Regions from separate parts of the Geobacillus sp. C56-T3 genome, predicted to be linked through region 4. Evidence: riboswitches for the same ligand, from Rfam matches in the RefSeq annotation. Region 4 holds a riboswitch; each other region holds the start of a gene.

Region 1 (3,831 bases), 220 kb from region 4:
TTCTTTTTGAAAGAAGCCATCGCCGCGTTTTACGCGCGTGAATACGGGGTGAACATCGATCCAGACCGCGAAGTCGCCATTTTGTTCGGCGGCAAGGCCGGGCTTGTCGAACTGCCGCTTTGCCTCGTCAACCCGGGCGATGTGGTGCTTGTCCCGGACCCGGGCTATCCGGACTATTGGTCGGGGATCGCGCTTGCCCGCGCGCGGATGGAAATGATGCCGCTTGTTGCGGAAAACGGTTTTTTGCCGGACTATGAAGCCATTCCGGCGGCAGTGGCCGACCGAGCGAAGCTCATGTTTTTAAACTATCCGAACAATCCGACCGGCGCGACGGCGACAAAGGAATTTTTCGCGGAGACGGTGGCGTTTGCCGCTAAGTACGGCATTGCCGTCGTGCACGATTTCGCTTATGGGGCGATCGGCTTTGACGGCCGGAAACCGGTCAGCTTCCTGGAAGTCGATGGGGCGAAAGACGTCGGCGTCGAAATTTATACGTTTTCGAAAACATACAATATGGCCGGCTGGCGTGTGGCGTTTGCCGTCGGCAACGAGCGGATTATTCGGGCGCTTGAGCTTTTGCAGGATCATTTGTATGTCAGCTTGTTCGGCGCCATCCAGGAAGCGGCCGCCGCGGCGCTCCTTGGTCCGCAAGATTGTGTCACGGAGCTGGTCGCATTGTATGAGGCGCGCCGCAATGCGTTCATCGCTGCGCTCTGCGAGGCCGGCTGGGAGGTGCAGGCGCCATCGGGGTCGTTTTTCGCCTGGCTTCCGCTGCCAAAAGGCATATCATCCGCTGAGTTTGCCGACATGCTGCTTGAGCGGGCGCATGTCGCCGTCGCCCCAGGCATCGGGTTCGGCGAGCACGGCGAAGGGTATGTGCGCGTCGGCCTCTTGACCGATGAAGCGCGGCTTCGCGAAGCAGCGGAGCGGATCGGCCGCCTTGGATTGTTCGAAAAAAATTTTTGAAAAATGATTGACAACGCCAATCGGTGATGTCATAATTCAAAGTAAATTTGCCAATTGTTTGACAAGTGCATAAACGAGCAGGCTTTCTTATCAAGAGCAGGCGGAGGGACGAGCCCAATGAAGCCCGGCAACCGGCTTGGCGCGCGCCAAGCACGGTGCTAATTCTTGCAGCGGAAACGCTGAGAGATAAGAAGAGCGCCATGGATGAGTGACGCCTCTTCTTATGAAGAGGCGTTTTTATTTCGAGATTGAGAGGGATGAACGATGAGTGCAGTGATGGCAACGTATTTGCTTCATGATGAAACAGACATTCGGAAAAAGGCGGAAGGGATCGCGCTCGGCTTGACGGTTGGCACATGGACGGACTTGCCGGCATTAGAGCAAGAGCAGCTCCGCAAACATAAAGGGGAAGTCGTTGCGATCGAAGAGCTTGGCGAAAGCGAGCGGGTAAACGCGTATTTCGGCAAGCGGCTGAAGCGGGCGATCGTCAAAATCGCCTACCCGACAGTCAACTTCAGCGCCGATTTGCCGGCATTGTTGGTCACGACGTTCGGCAAGCTGTCGCTCGACGGTGAAGTGCGGCTACTTGATTTAGAGTTTCCAGATGAATGGAAGCGGCAGTTTCCCGGGCCGCGCTTTGGCATCGCCGGCATTCGCGAGAAAGTCGGAGTCCATAACCGCCCATTGTTGATGAGCATTTTTAAAGGCATGATCGGCCGCGATTTGGCGTATTTGACGTCGGAATTGAAAAAACAGGCGCTCGGCGGCGTTGACTTGGTGAAAGATGACGAAATTTTGTTTGACAGCGAACTTCTTCCGTTTGAAAAGCGGATCACCGAGGGCAAGACGGCGCTTCAGGAAGTGTACGAACAAACGGGCAAGCGGACGTTGTATGCCGTCAACTTGACCGGTAAAACGTTTGCGTTAAAGGACAAAGCGAAACGAGCCGCCGAGCTTGGCGCTGATGTGCTGTTGTTTAACGTCTTCGCTTATGGGCTTGATGTGCTGCAAGCGTTGCGTGAAGACGAGGAGATTGCGGTGCCGATTATGGCTCACCCGGCGTTCAGCGGCGCCGTTACGCCGTCGGAGTTTTATGGGGTGGCTCCTTCGCTTTGGCTTGGAAAGCTTTTGCGGCTCGCCGGCGCCGACTTTGTCCTGTTCCCGTCGCCGTATGGCAGCGTCGCCTTGGAGCGTGATCAGGCGCTTGGCATCGCAAGGGCGCTCACCGACGACCAAGAGCCGTTCGCTCGGGCATTTCCGGTTCCGTCGGCCGGCATTCACCCGGGATTGGTGCCGCTCCTTGTCCGCGATTTCGGCCTTGACAGCATCGTCAACGCCGGCGGCGGCATCCACGGCCATCCGGACGGGGCGATCGGTGGCGGACGGGCGTTTCGCGCGGCGATCGACGCGGTGCTGGCCGGCCGTCCGTTGCGTGCGGCGGCAGCAGAAAACGAAGCGCTGCAAAAAGCGATCGACCGCTGGGGCGTCGTTGAGGTGGAAGCATGACGAAACAGCTCGTTCTCTTTTGTGATTTTGACGGCACCATTACGGAAAACGACAACATCATCGCGATTATGAAACAGTTCGCCCCGCCGGAGTGGGAGGCGTTAAAAGACGACATTCTCGCTGAGCGCATTTCTGTTCAGGAAGGAGTCGGGAAGATGTTTTCCCTCCTTCCGTCCACGTTGAAGGATGAAATTGTGGATTTCCTGCGGCGCACCGCTCGGTTGCGCGCGGGATTCCGAGAGTTTGTCGCGTTTACGAAAGAGCGGGGAATCCCGCTTTATATCGTCAGCGGCGGCATCGACTTTTTCGTCTATCCGCTGCTTGAAGGGCTCATTGAACCGGAGCGCATTTTTTGCAACGGCTCTGATTTCAGCGGCGAGACCATTTGCATTACATGGCCGCATGCGTGCGACGTTGAATGCCAAAACGGCTGCGGCTGCTGCAAGCCATCGCTCCTTCGCAAGCTTGCCCGCCCGGACGGATACCATGTCGTCATTGGCGATTCGATTACGGATTTAGCGGTGGCGAAGCAAGCGGATTACGTGCTGGCGCGCGATTTTCTGCTCCAAAAATGCCAAGAGCTCGGCTTGCCGCATTCGCCGTTTGCGACGTTTTTTGACGTGATTGATGCGTTGCAGCGAATGGAGGTGATCGTATGAGCATCGTCGTGAAAAAGTGGAACGAGCTCGCGGAAGTGAAAGCCGAGCTCGCCGCCCGCGACTGGTTTTTCGCGACAAGCGGCAATTTGTCGATCAAGGTGACGGACGACCCATTGACGTTTTTGGTGACAGCGAGCGGCAAGGATAAGCGGAAGCAAACAGACGAGGATTTTCTGCTCGTTGACGCCGCCGGAAAACCGGCGGAGGAAACAAACTTGAAGCCCTCGGCCGAGACGCTCTTGCACGCGGAAATTTACGGACGGACGAATGCCGGCTGCGTCTTGCACGTTCATACTGTCGACAACAACTTGATTTCTGAACTGTATGCGCAAAACGGGGAAGCGGTCTTTTCCGGCCAGGAAATCATCAAGGCGTTCGGCATTTGGGAGGAAAATGCCGCAGTGCGCATCCCGATCATTGACAATTACGCCGACATTCCGACGCTCGCTCGGGAGTTTGCGAACTATATCCATGGCGACGCCGGCGCGGTGTTGATCCAAAACCACGGCATCACGGTCTGGGGGCGTACAGCGTTTGAAGCGAAAAAACATTTGGAGGCATGGGAGTTTTTGTTCCGCTGGCAGGTGAAGCGGCTGCTTTTGCAGCGGGCCGGCCTGCCGGTTGGCTAATCCATATACATTTTTCCAAAGGAGGATGTGAACAATGGCCGTCATCAAAGTGAGAAAAACGGGTCAAGTGA
Region 2 (3,831 bases), 130 kb from region 4:
AATGGCTGTCGTACCGTTTCCGGTACGAGTTGGCGAAGTCCTGAATCCGTTTTGGCGGAAAGATCACAATGCCGTACTTCATTTTGTTTTCCCTCCTTGAACCAGTTCTTTTTCCACGCGCAGGAAACGCACGGAATTGAATGCGGCGGCTTCGACATCTTTGAAGTTGCTCCGTTTTGTCCTATAACGATAAAACAGCGGCTACGGCCCGGGGTACATCCGGCTGCCAATACGTCCACGCATGACCGCCTTCGAACTCATGGTACGTATAAGCAAACCGTTTTTCCATAAACAAGTCCCGCGCCATTCGATTCGGGGTGATAAAATCGCGCACATGGCCATCCGTCGTTTTCACCGCTGTTTCCTCTGTGCCAACAGAATGGTAAAGCGAAAGGAGCGATGGATCGCGGAATGAGCGGATGCGCGCCAATACCGAGTCATCGATATAGGGGGACTGCATGGCGATTTTCCCAAATGTATGCGGATACAACAACCCGGCTAGAAGCGACACCGTTCCGCCGAGCGAATCGCCGATCAGCGCCCGGCCTTTGCCCATTTGGTATGTCGGCAGTTCGCGGTCCAAAAACGGGACGAGTTCATGGGCTAAAAAACGAAGGTATGCTTCGTGCTTTCGGCCTTCCGGGTGGTATTTCTCGTAGCGGTCGTTGACGTTCCGATACGGGATGCCGACGACGATCGTCCGGTCGATTGTTCCTTCTGCCATCAGCGTTTCGATGACGGTTTTCATTTTTCCATACATAAAATAATCTTTGCCATCTTGCGCGATTAATAAAGAATATTTGTAAAGCGGCGAAAAATTGCTTGGCAAGTAGACGAGCAGTTCGATTTCTTCTTGCAGCTCTCCGCTGTACAACTTGCAGTCGCGCATCGTTCCTGTTGCTGTCGCCATGACCATCCTCCATGAAAGCGTAAGTTCATCTGTTATTGTAACATATTTGCGCCAAAAGATGTTAACGAAGGGCTCGAATTTTTTGCGAATTTGCCGAATCGTGCCATTCACAAAAAAATGGCTTGCAAAAACGGGGGGAATGCGCTACATTTTTTATTAAAATTAGAAAAATTGAATACGCGTCTCATTCTTATCAAGAGAAGCGGAGGGAACTGGCCCAATGAAGCTTCAGCAACCAGCCGCCCGGCGGCCAGGTGCTAAATCCAGCGAATTGAGCATTCAATTCGGCAGATAAGAAGAAGCATGACCATGTGCGTATGGAAAAGTCTTCTTCTTAGAAGACTTTTTTTATTTACTCAAGCGGCCGCTCCCATCAACCGCGAGGCGGTCTAGGACCAAGGCGCTCGGCCGTTGCCCGACAGACAGCGGCGCTTCATTGGGCGTCAAGTAGTCGGCCGTTGATCCATGATGGAATTTTCAGCAGAAGGAGAGAGATGAGATGGAGAAACTGGAGACGTTGTTAGCGCAAATTGGCAACCGGAGCGAAACAGTGACGGGGACGGTCAACCCGCCGGTTTATTTTTCCACCGCCTACCGCCATGCCGGCATCGGAGAGTCGACCGGGTTTGACTACATCCGCACCGGCAACCCGACGCGCAAAATCGTCGAAGAAGCGATCGCGAGACTGGAAGGCGGCGACCAAGGCTATGCGTTCAGCTCCGGCATGGCCGCCATTCAGACGGTGCTCGCCTTGTTTGAGAGCGGAGACGAGTTTCTCGTATCGGCCGACCTTTACGGCGGCACGTACCGCCTGTTTGAGCGCGGCTGGCGCAAGTACGGTCTTGGATTCCATTATGTCGATTTTACTGATCTCGCTGAGGTGGAAGCGTGTATCACCGAAAAAACGAAAGCGATTTTCCTGGAAACACCGACGAACCCGCTTATGCATGAGACCGATATCCGCGCTGTCTCCGAGTTCGCCAAGCGGCATGGGCTTTTGTTGATCGTTGACAACACGTTTTATACACCGGTGCTTCAACGCCCGATCGAACAAGGCGCCGATATTGTCATCCACAGCGCCACGAAATATTTAGGCGGCCATAACGACGTGTTGGCTGGCCTTGTCGTCGCCAAGGGCGAGGAGCTCTGTCAGCGCCTGGCCGAGTATCAGAACGCCATCGGCGCGGTTTTGTCGCCGTTTGATTCGTGGCTGTTGATTCGCGGGATGAAAACGCTGGCGCTGCGGATGCGCCAGCATGAAGAAAACGCCAGGCGCATCAGCGGCTTTTTGCGCGAACATGAAGATGTCACCGATGTGTTGTATCCGGGGAGAGGCGGGATGCTGTCGTTCCGGATTGCCGATGAAAAGTGGGTGAACGGGTTTTTAAAAAGCTTGCGCCTCATTACGTTCGCGGAAAGCCTGGGCGGAGTCGAAAGCTTTATTACGTACCCGGCGACGCAGACGCATGCGGACATTCCTGAGGAAATCCGCATCCAAAACGGTATTTGCAACCGGCTGCTCCGTTTCTCGGTCGGCATTGAGCACGCTGACGATTTGATCGCCGATTTGGCGCAGGCATTGAAAAACATGAAAGAGGTGTAAGCGATGGAACAGGAATGGGCGTTTTCGACGAAACTGCTCCATAACGAATGGAAAGTCGACCGCGAAACGGGGGCGGTGAGCGTGCCGATCCAGCACGCCTCCACGTTCCATCAGTTCGATTTCGATTCATTCGGCAAATACGACTACAGCCGCTCCAGCAACCCGACGCGCGAGGCGCTTGAGGAAACGATCGCGGCGTTAGAAGGCGGAACGCGCGGGTTTGCGTTCGCCTCTGGTATGGCGGCTATTTCAACGGCGTTTTTGCTTCTCTCAAAAGGCGACCACGTGCTTGTGACCGAAGACGTCTATGGCGGCACGTACCGGATGGTTACGGAGGTGCTCGGCCGCTTTGGCATTGAATATACGTTTGTCGATATGACCGATTTAAACGCAGTGGCGGAAAACATCCGGCCGAACACGAAAGTCATTTATATGGAAACGCCGTCCAATCCATTGTTAAAAGTGACCGATATTCAAGGCGTCGTCAAGTTGGCGAAGGCGCATGGCTGTTTGACATTCTTGGATAATACGTTCATGACGCCGGCGCTGCAGCGGCCGCTTGATCTTGGAGTCGATGTCGTCCTTCACAGCGCCACGAAATTTTTAGCCGGCCATAGCGACGTCGTCGCAGGATTGGCGGTGGTGAAAGATGAAGAATTGGGAAAAGAATTGTACAAACTGCAAAACGCGTTTGGCGCCGTCCTTGGCGTCCAAGATGCGTGGCTTGTGCTGCGGGGATTAAAAACGCTCCACGTTCGGCTGAAGCAGTCGTCTGAATCAGCGGCCGCCATCGCCAAGTATTTGGCTTGTCATTCAAAGGTCGAAAAAGTGTATTATCCGGGGCTTTCGCACCACCCAGGCCATGACATCCAGCGCCATCAGGCGGCCGGGTTTGGCGCTGTGCTGTCGTTCCGCTTAGCCGATGAAGAAGCGGCTCGGACGTTCGTCCGAAACGTCCGCCTGCCGGTGTTTGCTGTCAGCCTTGGGGCGGTCGAGTCGATTTTATCGCACCCGGCGAAAATGTCGCATGCGGCCATGCCAAAAGAAGAGCGGCTCCGCCGCGGCATTACCGACGGCTTGCTGCGGCTGAGCGTCGGGCTTGAGGATGTGAACGATTTGATCCGCGATTTCGAGCAGGCGCTGTCGTTCGTGAAAGAGCGGCCGTCGGTTTCAACGACATAGCAATCAGCCCGCCAAGCCTTCCAAGCTCGGCGGGCGGTTCAAGATGCCGCTGAGGTTGACAACAGCTTCTCCTCTTGTAAGTGTTTCAAAAAAAGGTCGACGAGTTCGCTGTCCCACTGCGTTCCCTTTCCTTTTC
Region 3 (3,831 bases), 660 kb from region 4:
ACAGCAATAAGGAAAAACCAGCGGCGCAAAAAGAAGACATCAGCAAATTCCCGATGACGGTGAAAAACGACGGGAAAATCATTGATGGCGGCGTGCTGAAGTACGGGCTTGTGTCCGATACGCCATTCGAAGGAACGCTCAGCTATGCGTTCTACACGGGAGCGCCGGACGCTGAAATTTTGCAATTTTTTGACGAGTCGCTTTTCCGCACGAACGGCGACTATGAAATTACGAATGATGGCGCCGCGACATACGAACTATCTGAGGACAAAAAGACGATGACGATCCGCATTAAGGACAACGTCAACTGGCATGACGGCCAGCCAGTGACGGCCGAAGACTTAGAATACGCATACTTGGTCATTGGGCATAAAGATTACACAGGCGTTCGTTATGGGGATGCGCTTATTCAAGACATTGTCGGCATGGATGAATACCATAGCGGCAAAGCCGATAAAATCGCTGGCATTAAAGTGATCGACAAAAAGACGTTGACAATTACATGGAAGCATGCAAATCCGTCTGTGTTGACCGGCATTTGGGCGTACCCGCTGCCGAAGCATTATTTGAAAGACGTGCCGATCAAACAGTTGGCGCAGTCGGATAAAATTCGGAAAAATCCAATCGGGTTCGGGCCGTTTAAAGTGAAGAAAATCGTTCCGGGCGAATCGGTCGAATTCGTCCGCAACGACGATTATTGGGCGGGCAAACCGAACTTGGACGGCGTCATTTTGAAAGTCGTCAGCCCGCAAGTGGTGTTGCAAGCGTTGAAAAAAGGGGACATCGACGTCGCCGAATTCCCAACCGACCAATACGTGAATGCAAAAGGAACGAAAAACCTGCAATTCATCGGCAGGATCGACTTGGCCTACAACTATATCGGCTTTAAACTCGGCCATTGGGATGCGAAAAAGCAAGAAAATGTGATGGACAATCCGAAATTCCAGAACAAAAAGCTGCGCCAAGCCATGGCGTACGCCATCAACAACCAAGAAGTGGCTGATCGCTTGTATCACGGCTTGCGCTTCCCGGCGACCACGCTGATCCCGCCGTCGTTCCCGGGATACCATGACAGCTCGATCAAAGGGTACACGTATAATCCGGAAAAAGCAAAACAGCTGCTTGATGAGGCCGGCTATAAAGATGTGGACGGCGACGGCTTGCGCGAAGATCCGAACGGCAAAAAGTTTACGATCAACTTTTTGGCGATGAGCGGCGGCGATATTGCCGAGCCGTTGGCGAAGTTTTACATGCAATGCTGGAAAGACGTTGGCTTGGATGTCCAATTGGTGGACGGCCGTCTAGCGGAGTTCAACTCGTTCTATGACATGGTTGAAAAAGATGATCCGAAAGTGGACGTTTACGCTGCTGCTTGGGCAACGGGAACGGATGTCGACCCGTACGGCCTGTACGGCCGCAACGTCATGTTCAACTACTCGCGTTGGGTGAACGAGAAAAATGATGAGCTGCTGGAAAAAGGCCATTCCGAGCAGGCGTTTGACAAGGAGTATCGCCGGAAAATTTACAGCGAGTGGCAAAAGCTGATGAACGAAGAAGTGCCGGTCATCCCGACGTTGTATCGTTCCGCCATCTATGCGGTCAACAACCGCGTCGCCAACTTTACGGTTGATCCGAGCTCGAAGCTGACATGGAAAGATGTCGGCGTCACGTCCGAGCAGCCGGAAGTGGCGGAATAAACAAAAAAGCGATTGCTTCTATGGGATTCGATATGGTAACATGAAAGACAAATGATCATACGTCTTATCAAGAGTGGGCGAGAGAACGGGCTTGATGACCCCACAGCAACCTGCCGTAGGCAAGGTGCTAACACCTGCAAAGCGGTTTCGCTTTGGATGATAAGAACGGCTGCCCCCTTTCGCATCATTCCGAGGCGGAAGGGGGTTTTTGTCGATGGGGGGTGAAGGGGGAAACAGTGGAGAGGGACGTTTCCATCCGAGCTTGCATGGCCGCTCATCTTCCTGTTGCAGCGTTCGCCGTTCATGTCATGCGCTGTGTGCTGGCGGAACTCATCCGGTTTGACCCTAAGGCGGCGGTGCATGTCGACCGTGGGGACGGATACGTTCATTTGTATGGGGAAGCGCAAGGAACAGCCTTTTCGTTGTTGTTGACCAACAGTGAGGCGGACGAATGGAAGGCGGAAGGACCGTACGCCCTTGACCGCTACATATGGACAGAGCTTGGGAAAAAAGGGATTTTCCCGATGCAGATGACGCCGTATTTACAAGCTGTATGGTTAATGGAGTCATAGAAAGGAAGAGGGACGAATGGCAGTTAAAAAATTTGAACATGTCGGCATTCAAGTGAAAGACATCGAGGCATCGAAAGAGTTTTATCAAAATGTTGTCGGCTTGGAGCTGCTTGACGAAATGATTCATACGAACGGCACGATGAAATTGGCGTTTTTAGGGATTGGCGGCTCGATCATTGTCGAGCTGATCGAAGGATACAACCCGGATTTGCCGACGGAAGGAAAAGTGCACCATGTGGCGTTTACGGTCGAAGGCATTGAGCAGGAGAAAGAACGGCTTCAGTCGCTCGGTGTGCCGCTTGTGTGGGAAGAAATAACGACACTTCCGAACGGGGCGAAATATTTGTTTTTCCGCGGGCCCGACGGTGAATGGATCGAGTTTTACGAGCCTGCTCGATAAATGGCGTCACGCTAGGCGGCCAGCTGTTTGGGCCGCCTATGAATTTGCCGTCTGGCGATTGGCGCTTCGTTCCATTTTTCTTCGTATGGCCTTGCCTGCCGCTAGACAACAACCGTCCATGTAGGAGTCGTCGTCTTCTCGATTCAATGGTATACTAGAAAAAGAGAGGGGGGAGGATGACGTGGAAGAAATGATCGTGCACGCGATTCAAGACGACTACCCGGATGAATTCGCCTGGTGCTACGGCTGCGGCCGTTTGAATGAGCAAGGCCATCATTTCCGCACCGGGTGGCGGGGCGACAAAACGGTGACGGTGTATACGCCGCGCCCGGAACATACGGCGATCCCCGGGTTTGTGTACGGCGGGCTGATCGCCTCGCTCATTGACTGCCACGGCACCGGGTCGGCGGCGCTTGCTTTGCATCGGAAAAACGGCCACGAACCAGGGAGCGGGGAAACGCCGCCGCGCTTTGTCACCGCGTCGCTTCATGTCGATTTCGTCAAGCCGACGCCGCATGGCGTGCCGCTTGTCGCCGTCGGAACGGTGACGGAGATTCATCCGAAAAAATGGAAAGTGGATGCCGAAGTGTTCGCCAACGGCGAACTGTGCGCCCGCGGGCAAGTCGTAGCGGTCGTCATGCCGAAAACGTTTGTCCATGGGTAACAAGCAACGAAAGGCGCCGGAGAGCGGCTGTTTTTGACAGCGCTTTCTCCGACGCTTCGCTCGTTGCGCTCGGTCCGCTTGGGAAAAAGCGGACATCTTCGCAAGTGACATGTTCATCCTTGGATGGCGGGGCGAAACGGGTTGCCGATCGAACGCTTCTAGGCATGGCCGCTGCCAACAGCCCGATTCAGTTGGACCGGTTTGGCGCCTGCCTCGGCGCCAGCGTTGCACTTCCCTTCCATGAACGAAAGCGCTTTTTTACGGTTTATCCATAATCAGCACCGAGGAGGTCGCGCTCGCCACCTCTTTGCCGTTTTGCCGGACGACGGCGGTTACATAGGCGACGGTTTTTCCGAACCTTTCCACCCGCGCTTCCACTTCGGCTTCCCCTGCCGCTGCCGGGCGGTGAAACGTCGTCTGCAAGTTGATGGAGGCGTGCATTTGGTCATCGCGAAGCAAGGTCGTCACCGCATACGCCATGAGAATGTCCGCTGCCGC
Region 4 (3,831 bases):
TCATCCCGCACCCCAGACAGACGCACATAATGATAATGATATTGACGTTGCAATGCCTCTTTGGATTCAAGCAAAACTCCTATTAAAGGACTGACAGACATAAAAAAGAGAAACGCCATGATCGCAGAAGGACGAAACATGATAAATGATCGAGTGCAAATGATCACAACCAATATCCCCGAAACAAGCCATTTCGCCGCTTCCACCAAGAACATGGTCATCTTCGGAGAAAAAGGCGATTTTTTCTGCAACGGCGCCAAACTACTTCGTTGTCGTTGTTGATATAACAGCCATACGAGTTTCACTTCTCTTCCCCCACATTGATTTACTCATTAGGAACGGCAGGGAGTTTTTCCCCTGCCGTTTTGCCTTTTACCATGCAATCGCCGCTGCTTTTCCTCGTTCAGCCACTATTTTTTTCACCGTCGCGACAAAAGCTGACCACCCAATTTCCAAAATGGCGTCGACTCCACCTGACAAAATAGCGGTGATCCCAAGAATAATAGAAATAAGCGTGGAGCCGGTCAGCACAATCGAAACAACCGTCGTAGCGACTGCCTGCGACACGCCGAGCGTCCCGGCAACAAGCGCTAGCAAACTCATAACCTATCACCTCCTTTCAAGAACATTCCTCATTTTATCTTCCGCAATAAACGGGAATACACCATCCCGTAGATCAAAACTGACGCAATCAACACCATTTTTTTCCATATTGGCGTCCCGGCCGCTTTTAAGCCAAAAGCAAGCACAATAAACACGACAAACGGCAGACTAATCAGAATAAAATACGGCCATGACCATTTTTTCACCCACTTCACTCCTGTCTGCGATGCGGTTTCTATTAAATTCCTTGTTAATATCATCCATTTTAATTATATACCTTGACTCTCACAAAAAAAAGAGAAACCGTTCGACGATTTTATCTTTTTTTAACACATTTCGACATATTTCGTGCTATTGGAATGAAACAGAGATGCTTTTAAGAGATTTGTACAAGGCAAGGGAGGAGATTCAATGATTCTTTTTTATTAGGGCATCCCATGTTCCCTACATCATCATATGGTATAATAATCCCAACCAACATGAAACGAATTAAGGAGGAATCCAGTTGAAAAGCATCAAACCCGGCCGCGGCCCGTCGATGCAAGGACTCTTCGGCAGCATCGCCGCTGTGTTGTTCGGCATCTTTTGGATGGTGATGGCATTCTCCATCACCGCGGACTCGCCGTTTCCCGCCGCCCGCTTTTTTCCGTTTTTCGGCCTTGTCGTCATCGCCATCGGCGTGTTTCAAGGGATTTACCATTACAAAAATGCGATGGGAAAACAACGCATGTCCTTATTGGACATTGTCGACAGCGAGGAAGAGCCCGACCCACTGAACGTCCGATTTGGAAGCCATAAACAGCCAAACAAGCATTGCCCTCATTGCGGCGGGCATGTGCAGCGCGATTTCCAATTTTGCCCCCAATGTGGAAAAGAGCTTCTCCGTTGATCCGAGAAATTCTTTTTTGAAATTTCCTTGCTTCACCGTATTGAATAATTTCGAAAAATACATTAAATTATATAGTAATCATCAAAACGCTGCCGAACAATTGCATACGGACATTCTTATCAAGAGAGGGGGAGGGACTGGCCCGGTGAACCCTCAGCAACCTGGCCCGCGGCCAAGGTGCTAAATCCAGACAGGCGGAAGCCTGGAAGATAAGAAGAAGCGAATGAAAAGTCTTCTTCTTATAGAAGGCTTTTTTCTTTTACTACGGAGAAACGGGGGAATCGAACGTGGGATTGCTGGATGAGTTGAAAGAGCGCATTCTCATCGCCGACGGGGCGATGGGAACGCTTTTATATTCGCACGGCATTGACCGTTGTTTTGAAGAATTGAATCTATCCAATCCAAATGAAATCGTCCATATTCATGAAGCGTATATCGCCGCGGGCGCCGACGTCATTCAGACGAATACATACGGCGCCAACTATGTGAAACTCGCCCGCTACGGCCTTGAAGATGAGGTGCCGGCCATCAACCGCGCGGCGGTGCGGCTCGCCAGGCAAGCGGCAAACGGACGGGCATACGTGCTCGGGACGATCGGAGGGCTGCGCACGTTAAACAAAAGCGTCGTCACGCTCGAAGAAGTGAAGCGGACGTTTCGCGAGCAGCTGTTTGTCCTGCTCGCTGAAGGGGTCGACGGCGTGCTGCTCGAGACGTATTACGATTTGGAAGAGTTGGAGACGGTGCTTGCCATCGCCCGCAAAGAGACCGACTTGCCGATTATCGCTCACGTCTCGCTCCATGAAGTCGGCGTCTTGCAAGATGGCACGCCGCTCGCGGACGCCCTTGCCCGCCTAGAGGCGCTCGGGGCCGATGTCGTCGGACTGAACTGTCGTCTCGGTCCATATCATATGCTTCGGTCGCTCGAGGAAGTGCCGCTGCCAAATCGAGCGTTTTTGTCGGCGTATCCGAACGCCAGCCTTCCGGATTACCGCGATGGGCGGCTTGTCTATGAGACGAACGCTGAATATTTCGAGGAAACGGCCAAAGCGTTCCGCGACCAAGGGGTGCGCTTGATCGGCGGGTGCTGCGGCACGACGCCGAAGCATATCGAAGCGATGGCAAAAGCGCTCTCCGACCGAACGCCGGTGACGGAAAAAACGGTGAAACGGCGCGCGGTATCTGTATCAGTGCAAGCGGAGCGGCCCGCCCCATCTCCCCTTCCCGAGCTTGCCCGCACGCGCCGCTCGGTCATTGTGGAGCTGGATCCGCCGAAAAAATTGGGGATTGACAAGTTTCTTGCTGGGGCGAAAGCGCTCCATGACGCCGGCATCGATGCGCTGACGTTGGCCGACAACTCGCTCGCCACGCCGCGCATCAGCAACGCCGCTGTCGCCACGATCATCAAGGAGCGGCTCGGCGTCCGCCCGCTCGTGCATATTACATGCCGCGATCGCAATTTGATCGGCTTGCAGTCGCATTTGATGGGCTTGCATACGCTCGGCATCACCGATGTGCTCGCCATTACCGGCGACCCGTCGAAAATCGGCGATTTTCCAGGGGCAACGTCCGTGTACGACTTATCATCGTTCGATTTGATCCGCTTGATCCGCCAGTTTAACGAAGGGCTGTCGTACTCGGGCAAACCGCTTGGGCAAAAAACGAACTTCTCGATCGGCGCTGCGTTCAACCCGAACGTCCGCCATTTGGACAAAGCGGTCGAGCGGATGGAGAAAAAAATCCAATGCGGCGCCCATTATTTCTTGACCCAGCCGATTTACTCGGAAGAGAAAATCGTTGAAGTGCACGAAGCGACCAAGCATCTTGACACGCCGATTTACATCGGCATTATGCCGCTTGTGAGCGCGCGCAACGCCGACTTTTTGCATCATGAAGTGCCGGGCATTACGCTCTCTGACGAGATTCGCGCCCGCATGGCCGCCTGCAGCGGCGACCCGGTGCAAGCAGCCAAGGAAGGCATCGCTATCGCCAAATCGCTCATTGACGCTGCGTTTGATTTGTTTAACGGCATTTATTTGATCACGCCGTTCTTGCGCTACGACATGACGGTCGAGCTTGTCCGCTACATTCACGAAAAAGAAGCGGCCGCCAAAGAAAGGAAGGTTGTTCATGGCTAACGTCACCTTAGAACAGCAACTGCAAAGAAAAATTCTTGTCATCGATGGCGCCATGGGCACGATGATCCAAAGCGCCAACCTATCGGCCGCCGACTTTGGCGGCGAGGCGTATGAAGGGTGCAACGAATATTTGACCCTCACCGCCCCGCATGTCATCCGCCGCATTCATGAAGCGTACCTAGAAGCCGGTGCTGATATCATTGA

What was found. A riboswitch is a leader RNA that binds a small molecule or an ion and turns the genes downstream of it on or off. The one in region 4 is predicted to bind S-adenosylmethionine.
Positions count from the first base shown of each region.
Region 1: linked by a shared signal. The riboswitch ahead of mtnW (2,3-diketo-5-methylthiopentyl-1-phosphate enolase) and the one ahead of GC56T3_RS14635 (bifunctional homocysteine S-methyltransferase/methylenetetrahydrofolate reductase) in region 4 are both predicted to bind S-adenosylmethionine.
Region 2: linked by a shared signal. The riboswitch ahead of GC56T3_RS13935 (methionine biosynthesis PLP-dependent protein) and the one ahead of GC56T3_RS14635 (bifunctional homocysteine S-methyltransferase/methylenetetrahydrofolate reductase) in region 4 are both predicted to bind S-adenosylmethionine.
Region 3: linked by a shared signal. The riboswitch ahead of GC56T3_RS11390 (hypothetical protein) and the one ahead of GC56T3_RS14635 (bifunctional homocysteine S-methyltransferase/methylenetetrahydrofolate reductase) in region 4 are both predicted to bind S-adenosylmethionine.

Region 1 is NC_014206.1:2,741,343-2,745,173, reverse strand. It holds gene GC56T3_RS13550 (pyridoxal phosphate-dependent aminotransferase) at 1-966, shown strand, start outside; SAM riboswitch class I at 1,051-1,159, shown strand; gene mtnW (2,3-diketo-5-methylthiopentyl-1-phosphate enolase) at 1,231-2,472, shown strand; gene mtnX (2-hydroxy-3-keto-5-methylthiopentenyl-1-phosphate phosphatase) at 2,469-3,131, shown strand; gene GC56T3_RS13535 (methylthioribulose 1-phosphate dehydratase) at 3,128-3,760, shown strand; gene GC56T3_RS13530 (acireductone dioxygenase) at 3,795-3,831, shown strand, end outside.
Region 2 is NC_014206.1:2,830,736-2,834,566, reverse strand. It holds gene GC56T3_RS13945 (YjcG family protein) at 1-82, opposite strand, end outside; gene GC56T3_RS13940 (esterase family protein) at 182-910, opposite strand; SAM riboswitch class I at 1,098-1,208, shown strand; gene GC56T3_RS13935 (methionine biosynthesis PLP-dependent protein) at 1,410-2,513, shown strand; gene metC (cystathionine beta-lyase) at 2,517-3,695, shown strand; gene GC56T3_RS13925 (HD-GYP domain-containing protein) at 3,734-3,831, opposite strand, start outside.
Region 3 is NC_014206.1:2,305,163-2,308,993, reverse strand. It holds gene opp4A (oligopeptide ABC transporter substrate-binding protein) at 1-1,697, shown strand, start outside; SAM riboswitch class I at 1,759-1,863, shown strand; gene GC56T3_RS11390 (hypothetical protein) at 1,964-2,269, shown strand; gene GC56T3_RS11385 (VOC family protein) at 2,286-2,669, shown strand; gene GC56T3_RS11380 (PaaI family thioesterase) at 2,851-3,333, shown strand; gene GC56T3_RS19700 (hypothetical protein) at 3,438-3,608, shown strand; gene GC56T3_RS11375 (PaaI family thioesterase) at 3,592-3,831, opposite strand, start outside.
Region 4 is NC_014206.1:2,962,126-2,965,956, forward strand. It holds gene GC56T3_RS14620 (hypothetical protein) at 1-74, opposite strand, end outside; gene GC56T3_RS14625 (uberolysin/carnocyclin family circular bacteriocin) at 373-603, opposite strand; gene GC56T3_RS19745 (hypothetical protein) at 633-809, opposite strand; gene GC56T3_RS14630 (zinc ribbon domain-containing protein) at 1,109-1,492, shown strand; SAM riboswitch class I at 1,606-1,708, shown strand; gene GC56T3_RS14635 (bifunctional homocysteine S-methyltransferase/methylenetetrahydrofolate reductase) at 1,780-3,627, shown strand; gene metH (methionine synthase) at 3,620-3,831, shown strand, end outside.